One region of the Alkaliphilus sp. B6464 genome, then DNA from elsewhere that is predicted to be linked to it. Evidence: riboswitches for the same ligand, from Rfam matches in the RefSeq annotation. Region 1 holds a riboswitch; the other holds the start of a gene.
The links. A riboswitch is a leader RNA that binds a small molecule or an ion and turns the genes downstream of it on or off. The one in region 1 is predicted to bind S-adenosylmethionine.
Positions count from the first base shown of each region.

Region 2: it holds a riboswitch for S-adenosylmethionine, as region 1 does, so the genes downstream of both, metK (methionine adenosyltransferase) here and HYG84_RS08480 (methionine ABC transporter ATP-binding protein) in region 1, are expected to answer to the same signal.

Region 1 covers NZ_CP058557.1:1,752,590-1,761,176, reverse strand. Annotated here, with positions in the region: gene HYG84_RS08495 (dicarboxylate/amino acid:cation symporter) at 1-642, opposite strand, end outside; gene brnQ (branched-chain amino acid transport system II carrier protein) at 1,017-2,324, opposite strand; gene dapG (aspartate kinase) at 2,721-3,944, shown strand; SAM riboswitch class I at 4,014-4,117, shown strand; gene HYG84_RS08480 (methionine ABC transporter ATP-binding protein) at 4,210-5,007, shown strand; gene HYG84_RS08475 (methionine ABC transporter permease) at 5,007-5,657, shown strand; gene HYG84_RS08470 (MetQ/NlpA family ABC transporter substrate-binding protein) at 5,664-6,500, shown strand; gene HYG84_RS08465 (methyl-accepting chemotaxis protein) at 6,568-7,359, opposite strand; gene HYG84_RS08460 (hypothetical protein) at 7,542-7,742, shown strand; gene purD (phosphoribosylamine--glycine ligase) at 7,834-8,587, opposite strand, start outside.
Region 2 covers NZ_CP058557.1:702,182-710,768, reverse strand. Annotated here, with positions in the region: gene HYG84_RS03490 (hypothetical protein) at 1-174, shown strand, start outside; gene HYG84_RS03485 (GerMN domain-containing protein) at 107-670, shown strand; gene yyaC (spore protease YyaC) at 886-1,455, opposite strand; gene HYG84_RS03475 (Spo0E family sporulation regulatory protein-aspartic acid phosphatase) at 1,553-1,705, opposite strand; gene HYG84_RS03470 (COG2426 family protein) at 1,878-2,345, shown strand; SAM riboswitch class I at 2,460-2,567, shown strand; gene metK (methionine adenosyltransferase) at 2,706-3,893, shown strand; gene HYG84_RS03460 (sigma-70 family RNA polymerase sigma factor) at 4,070-4,642, shown strand; gene HYG84_RS03455 (DUF1659 domain-containing protein) at 4,692-4,913, shown strand; gene HYG84_RS03450 (DUF2922 domain-containing protein) at 4,998-5,213, shown strand; gene HYG84_RS03445 (YvrJ family protein) at 5,326-5,490, shown strand; gene recD2 (SF1B family DNA helicase RecD2) at 5,653-7,878, shown strand; gene HYG84_RS03435 (ComF family protein) at 7,896-8,587, shown strand, end outside.

The DNA of each region.
Region 1 (8,587 bases):
AATTACTTTAATAAGTGGTAGTAAAACCGCTGGACCGTTGCTAGCTACAACTGGTGCCATAAGACCAAACACGCCATAAGGTGCGAGTTCCATAATAAAAGCTGTTATCTTATACATAATTTCAGCTAGACTATCAAAGAAATTAAGAAATGGTCTTCCTTTTTCTTCTGGTAAACTTGTTAAACCTATTCCAAGAAATAATGCAAATGTTATAATTTGTAGCATATTTCCTTCTACTAAACCTTTCAGCGGATTTGAAGGTATAATATTAAGAAAAGTATCTACAAGTGATGGTGCTTCTTGCTGAGCCACTTCAACTCCTACTGGTATAGTAAGCCCAGCCCCTGGCTGAAGTACTCCTCCTAAAAACAACCCTATAACTATGGCAATAGCAGTTGTTAATAAGTAATATACCATAGTTTTACCACCTATTCTTCCTAAAGTTTTTGCATCTCCTGTACTTGCAGCCCCTACTATTAGAGATGAAAAAACAAGCGGTACTATAATCATTTTAATAAGGTTTAAAAATAATGTTCCTATTGGAGCAACAAAGGTTTTTATTAGTTCAGGACTTCCAGTAAATAATAGGCCAACAATAATACCAGCTAATAAACCTAATAAGATTTTTGTTGTTAATTTCAATTAAACTCCCTCCTTTAAATTTAATCTCTTAATTACATTTAACATATTGTATTATTATCAAAATTATGATTGTATTTAGAATAATTAAAATATTAATCAAGTGATATTGTACTTATTCATAATTTTTATTATTATATCATAATATATTGACTTTGTGCAATAATACAAATCAACATATTCATTTTTTTGAAAAAGATCGTTTAATGTTATTATATCATTCCTGTTCTAGTTGATCACTGGTCAAATTTTTCCACCCCTCTGCTTTCTTAAAACCATTAATGATCATAAAAATATACTTTATCTTATAAAAAATAATAATGATGACAGCACTTAATGTGGCTATCACCATTATATATTTTTACTATACAGTTATATTATTTCTCTGTATAAGCTTGTCCACTTAAAAGTTCTGATGCTTTAAAGAAAACCATTAACAATATTCCCACTACAATAGTAGGTACTACCCAAGCAAAACCTTGATCTGCTAACGGTAGAGCTGCTAACACTTTCTTTGCACCTGGTATTGCAACATTGTATCCTACAAGGACTTCTAACACACTAACTACTAATGCAGTATATACAACACCAGAATATATTGCTTTATGTTGTATATATTTATCTAAGAATGTAATCATTATTAGTGCAATAACAACAGGATAAAGAACAACCAATAGTGGAACAGCTAAACTAGTAATTTGATCTACCCCAGCATTAGATATTACCATACTAATTATTGCCGTCAAAATACAGACCAACTTATAGCTTAACTTGTTTTTAGTTAATTTACTGAAGTATTCTCCTGTTGCAGCTGTTAATCCAATAGAGGTTGTTAGACATGCAAGTCCTACAGCTATTCCTAATAGTATTTTACCAAAGTTACCAAGTATGCTTTCTGTTATTCCAATTATTAATTGAGCTCTAGATATATCAGTTGGAAAACTTGTAGCTGTTGCACCAAGGTAAGCTAACCCTCCATAAATAACTCCGAGTCCAATAGTAGCAACTATACCTGCCTTAATAGTTAAGCTAGATACATCCCTAGGATTTTTATATCCCTTAGCCATAATAGATCCTACAATAATAGACCCTAATACTGTAGATGCTAAAGCATCCATAGTTTGATATCCTTCTTTAAATCCTGTAGCAAACGGTGTAGCTATTTGACTTGCTCCTATTGTACCTATAGGTGAGATAATACCTTTAATAATAATCACTAGTAAAGTTATAAATAATGCCGGTGTCAGTATCTTACCTATATTATCAATTAATGAACTTGGTCTTAATACAAAAAATAGAACTATTGCAAAATAAATTATTGAAAATATTACACTATTCATATTTGGAAAGAATGGGAGTATTCCCATTTCAAAAGTAGTGGCACTAGTTCTTGGAATAGCTAAAAATGGACCTATTGCCAATGTAACTATTATAGTTATTACAACTCCAAAGCTTTGATTTACCCTTGAACCTAACACCTCTAAATTTCCACCAAACTTAGCTACTGCAATAATTCCTACCAGTGGTAATCCTACACCTGTTAAAAGAAATCCTACGATTGAAGAAATTACCTGAGTTCCTGTCTGTTGCCCTAATGATGGAGGAAATATTAAGTTACCCGCCCCAAAAAACATTGCAAATAGTGCAAAACCTACAACCAAGATATCTTGCCTCTTATTATTCATCATCTCGTCTCCTTTGTTAAACAATTCTCAATCTTATGTTTATTAGATTTTGTATAAAATCATTATATCATCAATTTTCCTATGTTTAAAGACATTATAAAATAATCAAAAAAGGAAAAATTGTTAGAATTTTAATATCCTTCCCAATATATTTTTAAATCTGTAAACATATATAATTTTGAAAAAAGCAAAAACTTTGTTATATTTTTAACTTTCTTAATCTTATTTATTGAGTAATAAGTATTTATATTATGAAATCATAATATAATTGTGCTTTTTGTGATAAGTTTTTTCTATTTTATTTACTTAAATTGAAAGATAAACATTTATATTCCTCTAGCATAATGTAATGTATGATTGAATGTTTATGAAATTTGAAAATCAGAGGTGTTGTTTATGAAAATAGTAGTCCAAAAATTTGGAGGAACATCATTATCTACTAAAGATAGAAGAGCAATGGTAATAAGCAAAATACTAAAATGTAAAGAAGCAGGCAAATCTGTTGTAGTAGTTCTTTCTGCAATGGGCAGAAAAGGAGAACCTTATGCAACTGATACTTTAAAGGATTTAATATCCTCTACTTGCCCGGGACACAGTCTAAAAACCCTAGATTTACTAATGTCCTGTGGAGAAATAATATCTTCATCAATAATAGGTGCACAATTAGAAGCAATGGGAGAAAAAGTTGTGATACTTACAGGTCCCCAAGCTGGTATTTTGACCGACTCTGTTTTTGGTAATGCAGAAATTCTAGCTATAGACAACAAGCAAATACTTTCGCATCTTAGTAATGGTGCTATAGTAATAGTCACAGGATTTCAAGGTGCTACTGAGCTAGGTGAGATTACAACATTAGGTCGTGGCGGTAGTGATACAACAGCCGCTGCCTTAGGGGTTGCACTTAATGCAGAGAGTGTAGATATCTATACAGATGTTGATGGCATTATGACTGCTGATCCTAATATTGTTCCTAATGCAAAAATTATAGATGAAATTAATTATGAAGAAGTATTTCAAATGGCAGACAAAGGTGCTCAAGTTATCCATCCTAGAGCTGTAGAAATCTCAAAAAAAGGAAATATTACCATAAAAATTAAAAATACAATGTCATCTCACCCAGGAACTAAAGTTCATTATTATACACATACAGGCAAAGAACTATACTCCACTCGACCTAATAAGGAAAAACTATTGACAGCAATTACAAGCAAAAATCGTATTTCTCAAGTTTCTATTACCATGGATGATAATTTACAAGGTGATAGCATATTATTTTCCTCTTTAGCTGATGCTAATATAAGTATCGATATGATAAATTTTTTTATAGATAAAAAAGTTTTTACTATAGATGAAAACCAAATAGATTTAACGAAAAGATTAATGGATAGATTTCAATTCAAATATAATATTTTAAATGCCTGTAGCAAGGTTACAATTATTGGTAGTAGAATTACTGGTATTCCTGGTGTAATGGCAACTGTAGTTACAGCCCTATCTAAAGAAAATATTAGAATACTGCAAAGTTCAGATTCTCATGCTACTATTTCCTGCCTAATCAAAGAAGAGGATACAAATAAGGCTGTAAACCTACTACATGATGCTTTTAATTTAAATCAATAATTTTTAAAAAGCACTTGACATTAATTAAAAAGGGCACTATAATAAATTTTAAATTGAATAACACGAAAACTCTTATCCAGAGAGGTGGAGGGACTGGCCCGATGAAACCCGGCAACCACGACTTTAGTCGAAGGTGCTAATTCCAGCAACACAGTTGTGTTGGGAGATGAGAGAGGAAGTCTAATTTTATTATGTTTATTAGTTAACCTCTTTCATTTTGAAAGAGGTTTTTTATTTCTTTAAAATACTTTTATGAGGTGATTTTATGATAAGTCTAAACAGCATTACAAAGATATATGAGGCTAAGGAAGGTAATGTTTTAGCTATTAAGGATATTTCTTTAAATATCAAAAAGGGTGAAATATACGGGATAATGGGAGTTAGTGGTGCTGGAAAGTCTACACTTATTCGTTGTATAAATTTGTTAGAGGAACCAACTTCGGGTGAAGTATGGGTTAATAATGTTAATTTAACCAATCTACCTACATCTCTGCTTAGAGAGGAAAGAAAGAATATAGGTATGATTTTTCAACACTACAATCTATTAAGTAGCAGAAATGTTTTTGATAATATAGCATATCCCTTAGAATTAGCTGGTGTCAAAAAACAAGAGCGAAACAAACGAATAGAGGAATTGCTTAATTTGGTAGATCTTGCCGATAAGAAAAACCATTATCCGTCTCAGCTTAGCGGTGGTCAAAGGCAACGTATAGCAATAGCTAGAGCACTTGCCACAAATCCACAAATACTTTTAAGTGATGAGTCTACTTCTGCCCTAGACCCAATTACTAGTAGAAGCATTCTAGAATTATTAAAGGAAATAAATGAAAGATTAGGTGTGACTATAGTGTTAATAACCCATCAAATGGAAGTTATAGAGCAAATATGTCATAGAGTTGCAGTATTACAAGACGGAAGTATAGTGGAGGAAGGCCCTGTAAACAAAGTGTTTTCATCTCCACAAAATCCATATACAAGGCTTTTATTAGATAAAGATGATAGTAATACCCATATTAAAGAATCTATTAAATTATTTAAAACAAAAAAGGTAGGTGTTTTATAGTGTCAAGACTTATTACATTAATTGTACCTGCATTTAAAGAAACCCTTTTTATGGTTTCAATTACAACGTTATTTGCAGTATTAATAGGTACCCCTATTGGAGTTTTGTTAGTTTCTACAAGAAAAAAACACATTTTAGAAAATAATATTTTACATCAAACCCTTTCTTATATAGTAAACTTTGGGCGTTCTTTCCCATTTATTATATTAATGATTTCTATTATACCCTTTACTAGACTAATAGTTGGTACATCTATAGGCACAAAGGCAGCTATAGTGCCTTTGACAGTAGCCACTATACCATTCTATGCAAGGGTTATCGAAAATGCATTACTAGAAGTTAATTGGGGAATTATTGAAGCATCTCAGGCAATGGGTGCTACCCCTATTCAAATAATATTTAAGGTTTTAATTCCAGAGAGCATGCCAGCTATTGTTTTAGGTATTACAATTACCCTTGTTAACGTTATAGGGTATTCCGCCATGGCAGGAGCAGTAGGAGGAGGTGGACTAGGAGATTTAGCAATTAGGTATGGCTATCATAGATTTGATAAAGAAATTATGGTTTGGACCGTATTACTATTGATAGTAATAGTTCAAATCATACAATTTAGCGGCAACTTTATATCAAAACAAATTAATAGGAGGTAATTGAAAATGAAAAAAAATATTGTACTATCTATTGTAGGGATTATTATTTTATCTTTAATACTAAGTAGCTGTGGAAAAGCTCCAACTAACAATACTGCTTCAAATAACGAAGAAGGAACTATAGCTAATGTATTAAATGTTGGTGCCACCCCCGAACCCCATGCAGGAATATTAAAAATTGTTCAACCTATACTAGAAAAAGAGGGCGTTGAACTTAAAATTGTAGAATTTACTGACTATGTGCTTCCAAATTTAGCCCTTAACGACAAAGAAATCGACGCTAACTTTTTTCAACACGCTCCTTACATGGAGTCCTTTGTTAATAGCCACAATATTAAACTAGAAGCAGCCACTAAAGTTCATGTCGAGCCTCTAGGACTCTACTCTAAAAAGTTAGATAAAATTGAAGATCTTAAGGATGGAGCTAAAATTGCAATTCCTAATGACCCTACTAATGGAGGTAGAGCTTTACTTCTTCTTGAGAAATATGGAATTATTAAATTAGACGAAAATGCAGGTTTAGAAGCAACAGAAAATGATATTATTGATAATCCAAAAAACCTATCTTTCATTGCTCTAGATGCTCCACAACTACCAGTATCTTTAGGTGATACAGATGCTGCAATTATAAATACCAATTATGCTTTAGAAGCTAATTTAAATCCTCTTAATGATGCATTAATTTTGGAAGATGAGGATTCTCCTTATGCCAACATATTGGCCATTAGGGCAGAAAGTGCTAATGATGAAAACATACAGAAACTAGTAAAGGCGCTTAACTCACCTGAAGTAAAGAACTTTATCAATGAAAAATATAAGGGTGCAATTATTCCTGCATTTTAGGTAACTTAAATAAAAAAATGATGGTATAGTATATCATCATTTTTTTATTTATTTACACCCTATTTTATTATTTTAAAGAAGCAGCGAGCTCTGCAACTGCTGTTTGTAATTCTGCTCCCATTTGATGTTGGTTTTGAGATATAGTATTAAGCTGCTCAATTTCCGTATTAATAGAAAATACTTCGTCACTAATCTTGCTTAATATTTCTGCTATTTTCTTTGTAAAGTCTTCACTATTAGTTGCAAGTTTTTGTACCTCTTTAGCAACAATAGAAAATCCTCTTCCATGTTCTCCAGCTCTAGCAGCTTCAATGGACGCATTTAACCCTAAAATATTTGTCTGTTGAGTAATTTTATTCATAAATTGAATAATCTTGTCTGTCTCTTTTACATGCTGTATAGTTCTATCTGCAAAGTCATTTAATGTATTACTAAGTGTAGTAGTTTGAGAAATACTCTCATGCATTTTCATTACACTACTTGATGTTACATTACTAATATTTCTTATTTCGTTCATTTGCATTTCCAATTGGCTAGTAAGCTCTTCCTCATTGCCTACAAGAATGGTCATTAATTTAGCTGCTTGACTACGAATAATTTCTGCATTATGAACATTGTGCATATTAATTTCATCAGCTACCTTGTTACTTCCAGTTACTTCGATAATTAAGTCAACTCTTTTTGATAGTATTTCTTGAATACTGTCAGTATGATATACTCCTAAATTTTTCGCCAGTTGAATTCCAGGAGCATTTTCATCTATGTCTACTATCCCAGCAATTTCAATTTCCTGCATTCTCATAAGAGTACTTAAAATCGAACGTCCTCCTTGACCACCGCCAATAATTGCTATTCTCATAACTTTCTCCCCCATATTTTATATTAAAAAATATTCCAGATTAACAATAAGTATCCTTTCATAATTATTAGACATTTTTCTTAGAATTCCTCTAAATTTTTTGTAATTTTTTCATTTTTATTTTTATTACATTTTACACATACTAATTATGATTATCATAAATATATAAGGATGTGATAATTATGAAAAGAAGATATTACAATAACCCTAAAGATTTAATTAATGAAACATATAATGCAGATGCATTTAAAGTAATAGAAAAAACAATTAATCCATTAGTAATGCCACTAGATATGGTAAAAGATATTGATGCTTTGGATTCTAAGCATTTTTATCAAGAAGAATGGGATAGGATTATTAGTGGTATAAACAAACAACATTAAGCCATAATTTAAGAAAATGGATATCCAACATATACCGTAAAAAATATGTTGGATATCCATTTTAAAATTGTTTAAAGCTATGGCATTTTAACTATTTAATTCCTATATCCTTACGATAAAAGCTTCCTTTAAATCTAATTTTATCTATATTAGCATAAACTTTTTCCCTAGCTTCTTGTACATTTTTATCTATACCTACTACACCTAAAACTCTACCACCCTTTGTCACAATTTTATTTTCATTTTCTATTGTGCCAGAATGAAATATTAATAGTTCATTCTCGATTGTATCTAAACCTGTAATCTCTAATCCATTTTCATATTTATTTGGATATCCTCCAGAGGCCAGTATAACACAAACTACTCCATCTTCACTCCATTGAATATCTGTATCCTCTAATTTTCTATCTATTATATTATCAAATATTTCTATTAAATCAGTTTTTAATCTAGGCAGTACTACTTGTGTTTCCGGGTCTCCAAAACGCACATTATATTCTAAAACCTTTGGACCATCTTCTGTAATCATAAGTCCTATAAAAATAATACCTCTATAATCCATTTTCTCCTGTTGTATACCAATTAATGTAGGATATAAAATTTCTTTCTCTACTTGTTTTGCAATTTCTTCTGTATACACATAGTTAGGAGAATAAGTGCCCATTCCCCCAGTATTCGGCCCATTATCCCCATCAAAAGCTCTTTTATGATCTTGGCTACTTACCATAGGAATAATAGTATGTCCATCTATAAAACATAATATAGAAGTTTCTGTGCCCTTTAAAAATTCTTCTATAACTATACTTTTGCCAGCATCTCCTAATATTTTATCATCTAATAATTGT
Region 2 (8,587 bases), 1.1 Mb from region 1:
GATATTAACACTAATATGCAAAACGACCCCGCTGTGCTATGTGATCCAGAAAGAATAAATGAAACTGACAAAGAAAACACAATAAAAAAACTAGGAGATGATAAATATGAACATAAAAAAAATAACATTATTTTTATTGGCAGTAATTATGGTATTTACATTAGCTGCATGTAATACTAGGACACCAATAGAAGATGGAAATAATACTGGAGATGGTAATACTGTAGTAGATCCAACACCAGAAGGTGAAACAGCAACAGTAAAGCTATACTTTGCTAATCAGGAGTATATTATGACTGGCGATGAGAGTCTAGACCATACTATAGGAGTAGATAGAGAAGTAAAAATAGGTGAAAAACCTATAGAAGAAGTTATATTAGAAGAATTAAAAAGGAAACCTGAAGATGAAAAACTAACAACAGTATTAGAAAAAATTAAAGTATTAAGTGTAGAAACAGCAGAAAATATAGCTTATGTAAACTTATCTGGAGAAAACTTGAATGGAGGATCAATGGAGGAAGCCCTAATACTACAACAGATAGTATTTTCTTTAACTGAACTTGAAGAAGTAGAGGGCGTACAGTTTTTAGTAGATGGAAGTAAAAGAGAAACATTAATGGGGCACATATTTATTGAAGAGCCATTGAAAAAATCAGACGTTGAAGATTAACCAAAGTATAAAAAGACCTAGAAGTAATTACTTTTAGGTCTTTTTTATGAAAAAATTCTAATTTAGAAGGGGTTTTTAGCACATAAAAATATATCCGCGGTTATATTAAAGGCTATAAAAACCTAGACCAAAATCTATTAAAAAATGATATTAAATGTAATATTGAAGCAGGTGCAAATTTAAGTTCTAAGGACTTTATTACTTGGGGAGAAATTTCAGAATGGATTGTTAAGATTATCATCAACTGATCCATCTGTAATAATAGATGCAATAACCTCTGCCATTGACATAATAAAATGAAGACGAATATTATGAATAGTAGAGACAACATCACAGCTGGCATCCTCTACTATTCCAACAATAGAAATGTCCCCTACGGCAGGAAGTTTCTTACCTACACCTTTTCCGGGGTAAAGAGAACCTTTTCTTATTACTATATTGCCAATTTCATCTTCATTTCCTAATGAGGCATCCACAGCTACTATGAAATATTCGGGATGCCTTTTTTTTATTTCTCTTAAGCTGCTAGAAATATTAAGTGCATGAATTGGATCTTCTATTGTACCATATACAGGAAATGATGGATTTAGCTTTTTTAAAATTGTACCTGTTAATGGCCCTAGAGCATCACCTATACAGCGATCAGTGCCGACACAAAAAATAAGTAGAGGTGCTCTAATGTTATTATGCAAGTATTTAGAAAGCTCCTTTATTGCTGAAGGAGCCTTATAATGACCTATGCAATTTGAAGTGTTTCTATGGTATTGATTTGTTTGTATATTCAAAAGAACACCCCCTTAAATAATATATAGGGGATGTTCTTATAATATTCCAATGATAAGAAACAAAAATTTTATAATTGTTTCCATAACATTAGACAATTTACCTAGTTAAATTAGAGTATTCAACTATTAGGTCGTCAATCTGCGTACTTAATTCGTAAATTTCATTTTTAGGTCTTTCATCATCCAAATAATTTCGGAGTTTAGTCTGTAACTGTTCTATTAGTAGTTCAAGTTCTTGTATTCTGTCCACAAAATCACCTCGTGAGTTGTCAAAGTAGTGTAATAAAAATATTTTATAGTTTATACTATACAAATATTATATCACGACTAAAAAGTTTAATTATTAATTTATTATTACAAAATAAATCTAATGATATTTTTTGAAATATTCATATATAATGTAAGTATGTAGGGGTGATGAAATGGAGAAAATACTTGAAATTATTACTAAAGAAATAATGGTATTATTAATCGCGGCAATGCCGTTAATGGAGCTTAAAGGAGCTATTCCTATTGGTGTATCTATGGGACTAAGCCCCATACATGCTACTATATTAGGTATTTTAGGTAGCCTAATTCCCGTTCCTTTTTTACTTTTTTTCTTAAAGCCTATTTTTATTAGGTTAAGAAGAACAAAATTCTTTAGAAGTTTTGTAGATAAATTAGTTAAAAGTACACTGAAAAAAAGTAAAAAAATAAAAAAATATAGTATTATTGGATTAATAATTTTCGTGGCTATACCATTACCAGGAACTGGTGTATGGACAGGTAGTTTAGCTGCAATACTGTTTAATATGCGATTTAGGCATGCCTTCCCTGCTATTGCACTAGGGAATATTATTGCAGGTGCTATTATGTTTGTACTTAGTTATATTATGGTAAATATTTAGGCGAAATATATGATAAAGTCTTAATAAAAAGTTGCATATATGTAAAAAAATGTTGACATATAGGCGACCTAATGCTAATATTAGTTCTAGTTACAATTAAATAAAAATCTTGATGCCTTATCAAGAGCGGTGGAGGGATAGGCCCAATGAAACCCGGCAACCACAATATATTCGTATGTGTGGTGCTAAATCCTACAGAATTATAATTCTGAAAGATGAGGAAGAGCAAAGAATATAACCTCTTTCTATGGAATGAGGTTTTTTTTATTTTCTAATTTCACCATCTAAGGCGTCAAAATGCAATTTTTATTGCTGAAGTGGGAAATAATAAAATGAATAAGAACTAGGGAGGTTTTTTTAGTGATAAAAAGATTATTTACTTCTGAGTCAGTAACTGAAGGACATCCAGATAAAATATGCGACCAAATTTCTGATTCGATATTAGATGCTATTTTAGAAAAAGATCCATCAGCTAGAGTTGCTTGCGAAACAAGTGTTTCTACAGGACTTGTACTAGTTGCAGGTGAAATATCAACAGATTGTTATATAGATATTCCTAAAATAGTTAGAAAGACAATAGAAGAGATAGGCTACACTAGGGCAAAGTATGGTTTTGACTCTGACACATGTGCAGTATTAACTGCAATAGATGAGCAATCCCCAGATATTGCAATGGGAGTTAATGAAGCACTTGAAAATAAGAAAGGTGCCCAAAAGGATGAACTAGAATCTATAGGAGCGGGAGATCAAGGTATTATGTTTGGCTTTGCTTGCAACGAAACACCAGAGCTTATGCCACTACCTATTTCATTAGCGCACAAACTAGCTAAAAGATTATCTGATGTAAGAAAAAATGGTACACTGGACTATTTAAGACCAGATGGAAAAACTCAAGTAACTGTTGAGTATGATGGAGACAAGCCTGTTAGAATTGATACAATAGTTATTTCTACACAGCACAGTCCTGATGTAGATGGTAAAACTATTGAAAAAGATATGATTGAGCATGTTATCAACAAAATTGTTCCAGAAGAACTATTAGATGCAAATACAAGATATTTTATTAATCCAACTGGTCGTTTTGTTATCGGAGGACCACAAGGAGATGCTGGTTTAACAGGAAGAAAAATAATTGTTGATACGTACGGAGGATATGCTCGTCATGGTGGAGGAGCTTTTTCTGGAAAAGATGCAACAAAGGTAGACCGTTCTGCTGCATATGCTGCTAGATATGTTGCTAAAAATATAGTAGCTGCAGGCTTAGCAGACAAATGTGAAATCGAATTAGCCTATGCTATTGGGGTTGCAGAACCAGTATCTATACTAGTTGAAACATTTGGCACTGGTAAAGTAGATGAGTCAAAATTAACAGAACTTGTTAAAAAGCACTTCGATTTAAGACCAGCGGCTATTATTAGAGATTTAGACCTAAGAAAGCCTGGTTATAGAAAAGTTGCTGCTTATGGACACTTTGGAAGAACAGACCTAGACCTTACATGGGAAAGAACAGATAAGGCGGATATATTAAGAAAAGAAGCAGGACTATAAGATAAATTAGATCTATTCCTGAAAAAACTGATAGCAATATAAGGAATAGATAAATAAAAGGTAAATAAAAAAAGGACAAAGAGGATAATTCCACTTTGTTCTTTTTTTATTTACTTATGTACAATCGTATTAACCGGTAATATTCGAAGGGGCCCCTTCCAAAAGGAAGGATAATTTTGTACATTGAATTTGATGAGAAAGTAGGAGCTGCTCTAAAAGGAGACAGTATAGCAAAAGAGTGGATTATTGATAGACTTAAACCATTAGTAGTTTCATATAGTAAAAAATATGGTGGACAAACTGGATGGGACGAGGAGCTTTATCAGGAAGGGGCATGGCAAATATTAGAGGCTTTAAATGTCTTTGATATGAGTAAGGGAGTTCCATTCTTAGGCTTTGTTACAATTAGACTAAAGCATTATTATCAAAATAGACGTAGAAAGGAAAAAATAACCATTCCCTTAGATCAATTTGTTGGAGAAGATGGCGGGACATCTCTACTAGATTTATTAGTAGATGAAAAGGTTTCTATAGAGTCAGATTATTTAAAAGAAGAAGAGTATAAAGATTTAATAAGAGCTATTAATAAGCTGTATGCTAAAGAGCGAGGGATTATAGAAGACTATTATTTAAAAGGCTATATGCTGAAGGATATAGCAGAAACAAGAAAGGTTCATTATGTTACAGTTGCAAAGGGTAAAGCGAAGGCATTAGAAAAATTAAAAAGTATTTTATATAAAGTAGGCTAACTTTTCTTTCCTCAAAACATGTAATAGGTGTAAGGGAGGAGGTGAAAAAATGCCAGTAAATATAATTAACCAAAGCTCAAGAGTTAGACTTCGTTTCATTGACAGTGTAGACGGAGAAGGAAGAGAAAAGCTAGTAAGCAAAACTTACAGTAATGTTAAAGGAGATGCAGATGATAGCGATATTTACGCAGTAGCTGTAGATATGGCCGGACTTCAAACAAAGTCCTTAAAAACAGTAGTTAGAATCGATGAAAAAGAATTGGCTGAGTAATTGTAGGTAAAGGGACTCTGATCTTACATTTCAAACAGCTCTAATATGTGGAAGGGACACCCTTCCAAAGGAGGAGGTGAAACAATGAGAGTATTAGAATTAAGCTTTAAAAGAGAAGACGGTAAAGGAGCTAAAATAGTTGTAGCTAATGCTAGAGAAGATATAACATCTGAAGAAGTTAAAACAGTAATGGAAGGTATTATTAGCAAAAACATATTTGCTCCAAGTGGTGTAAATCTTGTGGAGGCAGAAGGCGCTAAGGTAATAATCACTCAAGAGGAAGATCTAAGCTTTGCGTAAATATAGAAATAGCCGGGGGTAGAACCTCGGCTTTTCCAATATAATAGTTGGTAAAACTAAATATAAATATAGCATAATGGGGTTTCTAATATGAATATATGGAGGTAAAGAAATGAATGATATATTTGGCCAGGTTGCAAACCTAGGATTCCCAATAGTTATTTCTATTTACTTACTAATTAGGCTAGAAGGAAAAGTCGAAAGCTTAACTATTAGTATAAATGAACTAGCAAAATCAATCGATCTATTAACAGTCAAAACTCCCAAAGGAATATGATATAATAAAGAAAACTTGATTCAGATGGAGATTTAACTCCATCTGAATCATAGTCGTACTTATTTTGAGGATGTAGTGCTTGATCTCCCGTCTATGGAAATGGGAGCATTAGCAATACACCGAAGATAGGAGAAAGATTTGAGTAGCTGGGAGGAAAGTATAGTGGTCGAATTAGAAGGTAGATTAGTAGAAATTATATTTCAAAACGAGGCTAATGGTTACTTAGTAGGTATATTAGACTGCGAAGATGAAGAAGTAACAATAGTCGGCTGCTTACCTGCTCTAAAAGAAGGTGAGGTAATCGCAGTAAAAGGTAAATGGATAGTTCATCCAACATATGGCAGACAGATGGATGTTAAAGAATATCGTCATGTGCAGCCTTCAACAAAGGAAGGGATATTAAACTACCTATCCTCTGGAGTTATAAAAGGTATAGGCAAAAAAATGGCAGAACGTATAATAGACCATTTTGGAACCGATGCCTTGGAGGTTATACAATATGCCCCACAAAGACTAACGGAGGTCTCTGGAATTGGAGAAGCTAAGGCACAAACAATAGCCGAAGCATTTGAAGAACAAAGAGAGCTAAGAGAAATTATACTTTTCCTTTCCCAGTACGGAATTAGTCCAGGTTTTGCAGTTAGAATCTATAAAAAATATAAAGAGATGACCATAGCCTATATACAGGAGAACCCCTATCGTCTAGCAGATGAAATTATAGGCATAGGATTTAAAAAAGCAGACCTTATTGCACGAACTATGGGAATCTCCCCAAATTCCAAATATCGTATACATTCTGGAATTAGATATACAATTAATACATTCCATACGGAAGGGCATACTTACGCACCTAGTGATCTTTTAATAGATAGAGCAAGAGAGTTATTAGGAGTAGAAGAAGAGGCAGTGGTAGAGGGAATACAGGAGATGGCTCTTAAACAAAAGATACAGCTAGAGCGGCAAGATGAGGAAATAATAGTATACTCTATGCCATATTTCTACGCAGAAACTAATTGTTGTAATAAGCTTATAGAGCTTTCGCAGATAGCATTAGATACACTAGAAATTGATGTAGACGAAGAAATAAGCAATATAGAAAGAGAAGATGGAATATACCTTGCAGAAAATCAAAAAGAAGCTATAAGACAGGCTATAACTAATGGGATTTTAGTGATTACAGGTGGACCTGGTACAGGTAAGACAACCACTATTAATACATTAATTAAGGTTTTCGAAAAGCTTAAAAAGAAAATAGTACTTGCTGCTCCTACTGGTAGAGCATCCAAACGTATGACAGAGGCAACGGGTAAGGAAGCTAAAACTATACATAGACTACTTGAAATGGGTTATAGCGATGAGGATGAAGGCATGCTATTCCAAAGAAACGAAGATAATCCATTGGTTGGAGATGTAATAATTATAGATGAAGTATCCATGGTAGATATTATGCTAATGAATAGTCTTTTAAAGGCTATTTCACGTGGAACAAGATTAATTTTTGTTGGAGACGTTGATCAGCTGCCTTCTGTTGGAGCCGGTAATGTACTAAGAGATATAATAGATAGCCAAGTAATAAAGGTAGTTCGTTTAAATGAGATTTTTAGACAGGCTGGAGAAAGCATGATCGTTGTAAATGCCCATAAAATTAATCAAGGAGATTATCCTATATTAAATCATAAGGACAAGGATTTTTACTTTATTAATAGAAGTAAGAATGACGACATTTTAAATACTATAATAGGTCTTGTTAAGGAAAGGCTCCCAAAACATTATAAGTTTGACCCTATAAGAGATATTCAGGTGCTTACCCCTATGAAAAAAGGTGATGTAGGTACATTAAATTTAAATAAGGAACTACAAAATTATTTGAATCCACCCGATAAATATAAGAGAGAGAGAGAATTAAGGGAAAAGATCTTCCGTGTAGGGGATAAGGTTATGCAAATTAAAAATAACTATACTCTAAAGTGGACAAGTCTTGATGTAGACGCAGAGGAGAAACAGGGTGAAGGAGTATTCAATGGAGATATTGGTTACGTACAGTATATAAATACAGAGGAGCAAGAACTAACGGTTTTCTTTGATGATAATAGAAGTGTAGTATATAGTTTTACGCAGCTAGATGAGCTAGAACTTGCCTACTCAATTACTATACATAAGAGCCAAGGAAGTGAGTTTCCGGTCGTAGTTATGCCTGTTACATGGGGACCACCTATGCTACTTACCCGTAACCTTTTATACACTGCAATAACTAGAGCCAAGTCACTTGTAGTTTTAGTAGGCACAGAGAATTATTTAAGACGTATGGTAGATAATAATAAAATTGTTGAAAGATATTCAGGATTGGGAATTAGATTAAAAAAGTTCTTTGACTTCCAAAATTCTTAAATGGAGTGGAATTTAATATGAAAATTCTACAGGTGGTAGAAGAATATGTAGATGCATTATTAGAACTAATATATCCATCTAAAGCAATTTGCTATATGTGCAATAACTTTATTGAAAAGGAAGGAAAATATAGTTTGTGTTTGAATTGCTATAGTGCCATACCTTTTATTCCAGATCATTACTGCATTAAATGTGGAATACCTCTAAGGATGATAGAAGATGGTCCAACTTGTGAAGAATGTAAGGGCAGTCATTATTATTTCCATAGAGCCATATCAGTAGTTAAATACGAGGAAGATATAAAAAAGCTAATATACAGATTTAAATATTCTGGCCAAACATACTTAGCCAGACTTATGGGATCTATGATGGCATATAAGTTAAATCAGGAATGTACGGCGATAGATTTAATTTTGCCAGTACCATTGTATAAAGGCAAAGAAAGAGAGAGAGGTTTTAACCAGGCAACCCTTTTATGTAAATATATCGCTAAAGAAACGAATATTCCAATAAATATAGATGTACTTATTAGAGTTAAAAATACTAAAGTAATGCATAACCTATCTAAAAAAGAGCGACAGGAAAATGTAAATGATGCTTTTAAAGTAGTAGATAACGGGGTAATAATGAATAAAAACATATTGCTAGTGGATGATATTTTTACTACAGGGGCCACAGTGAATGTTTGTAGTAGGTTATTAACCACACA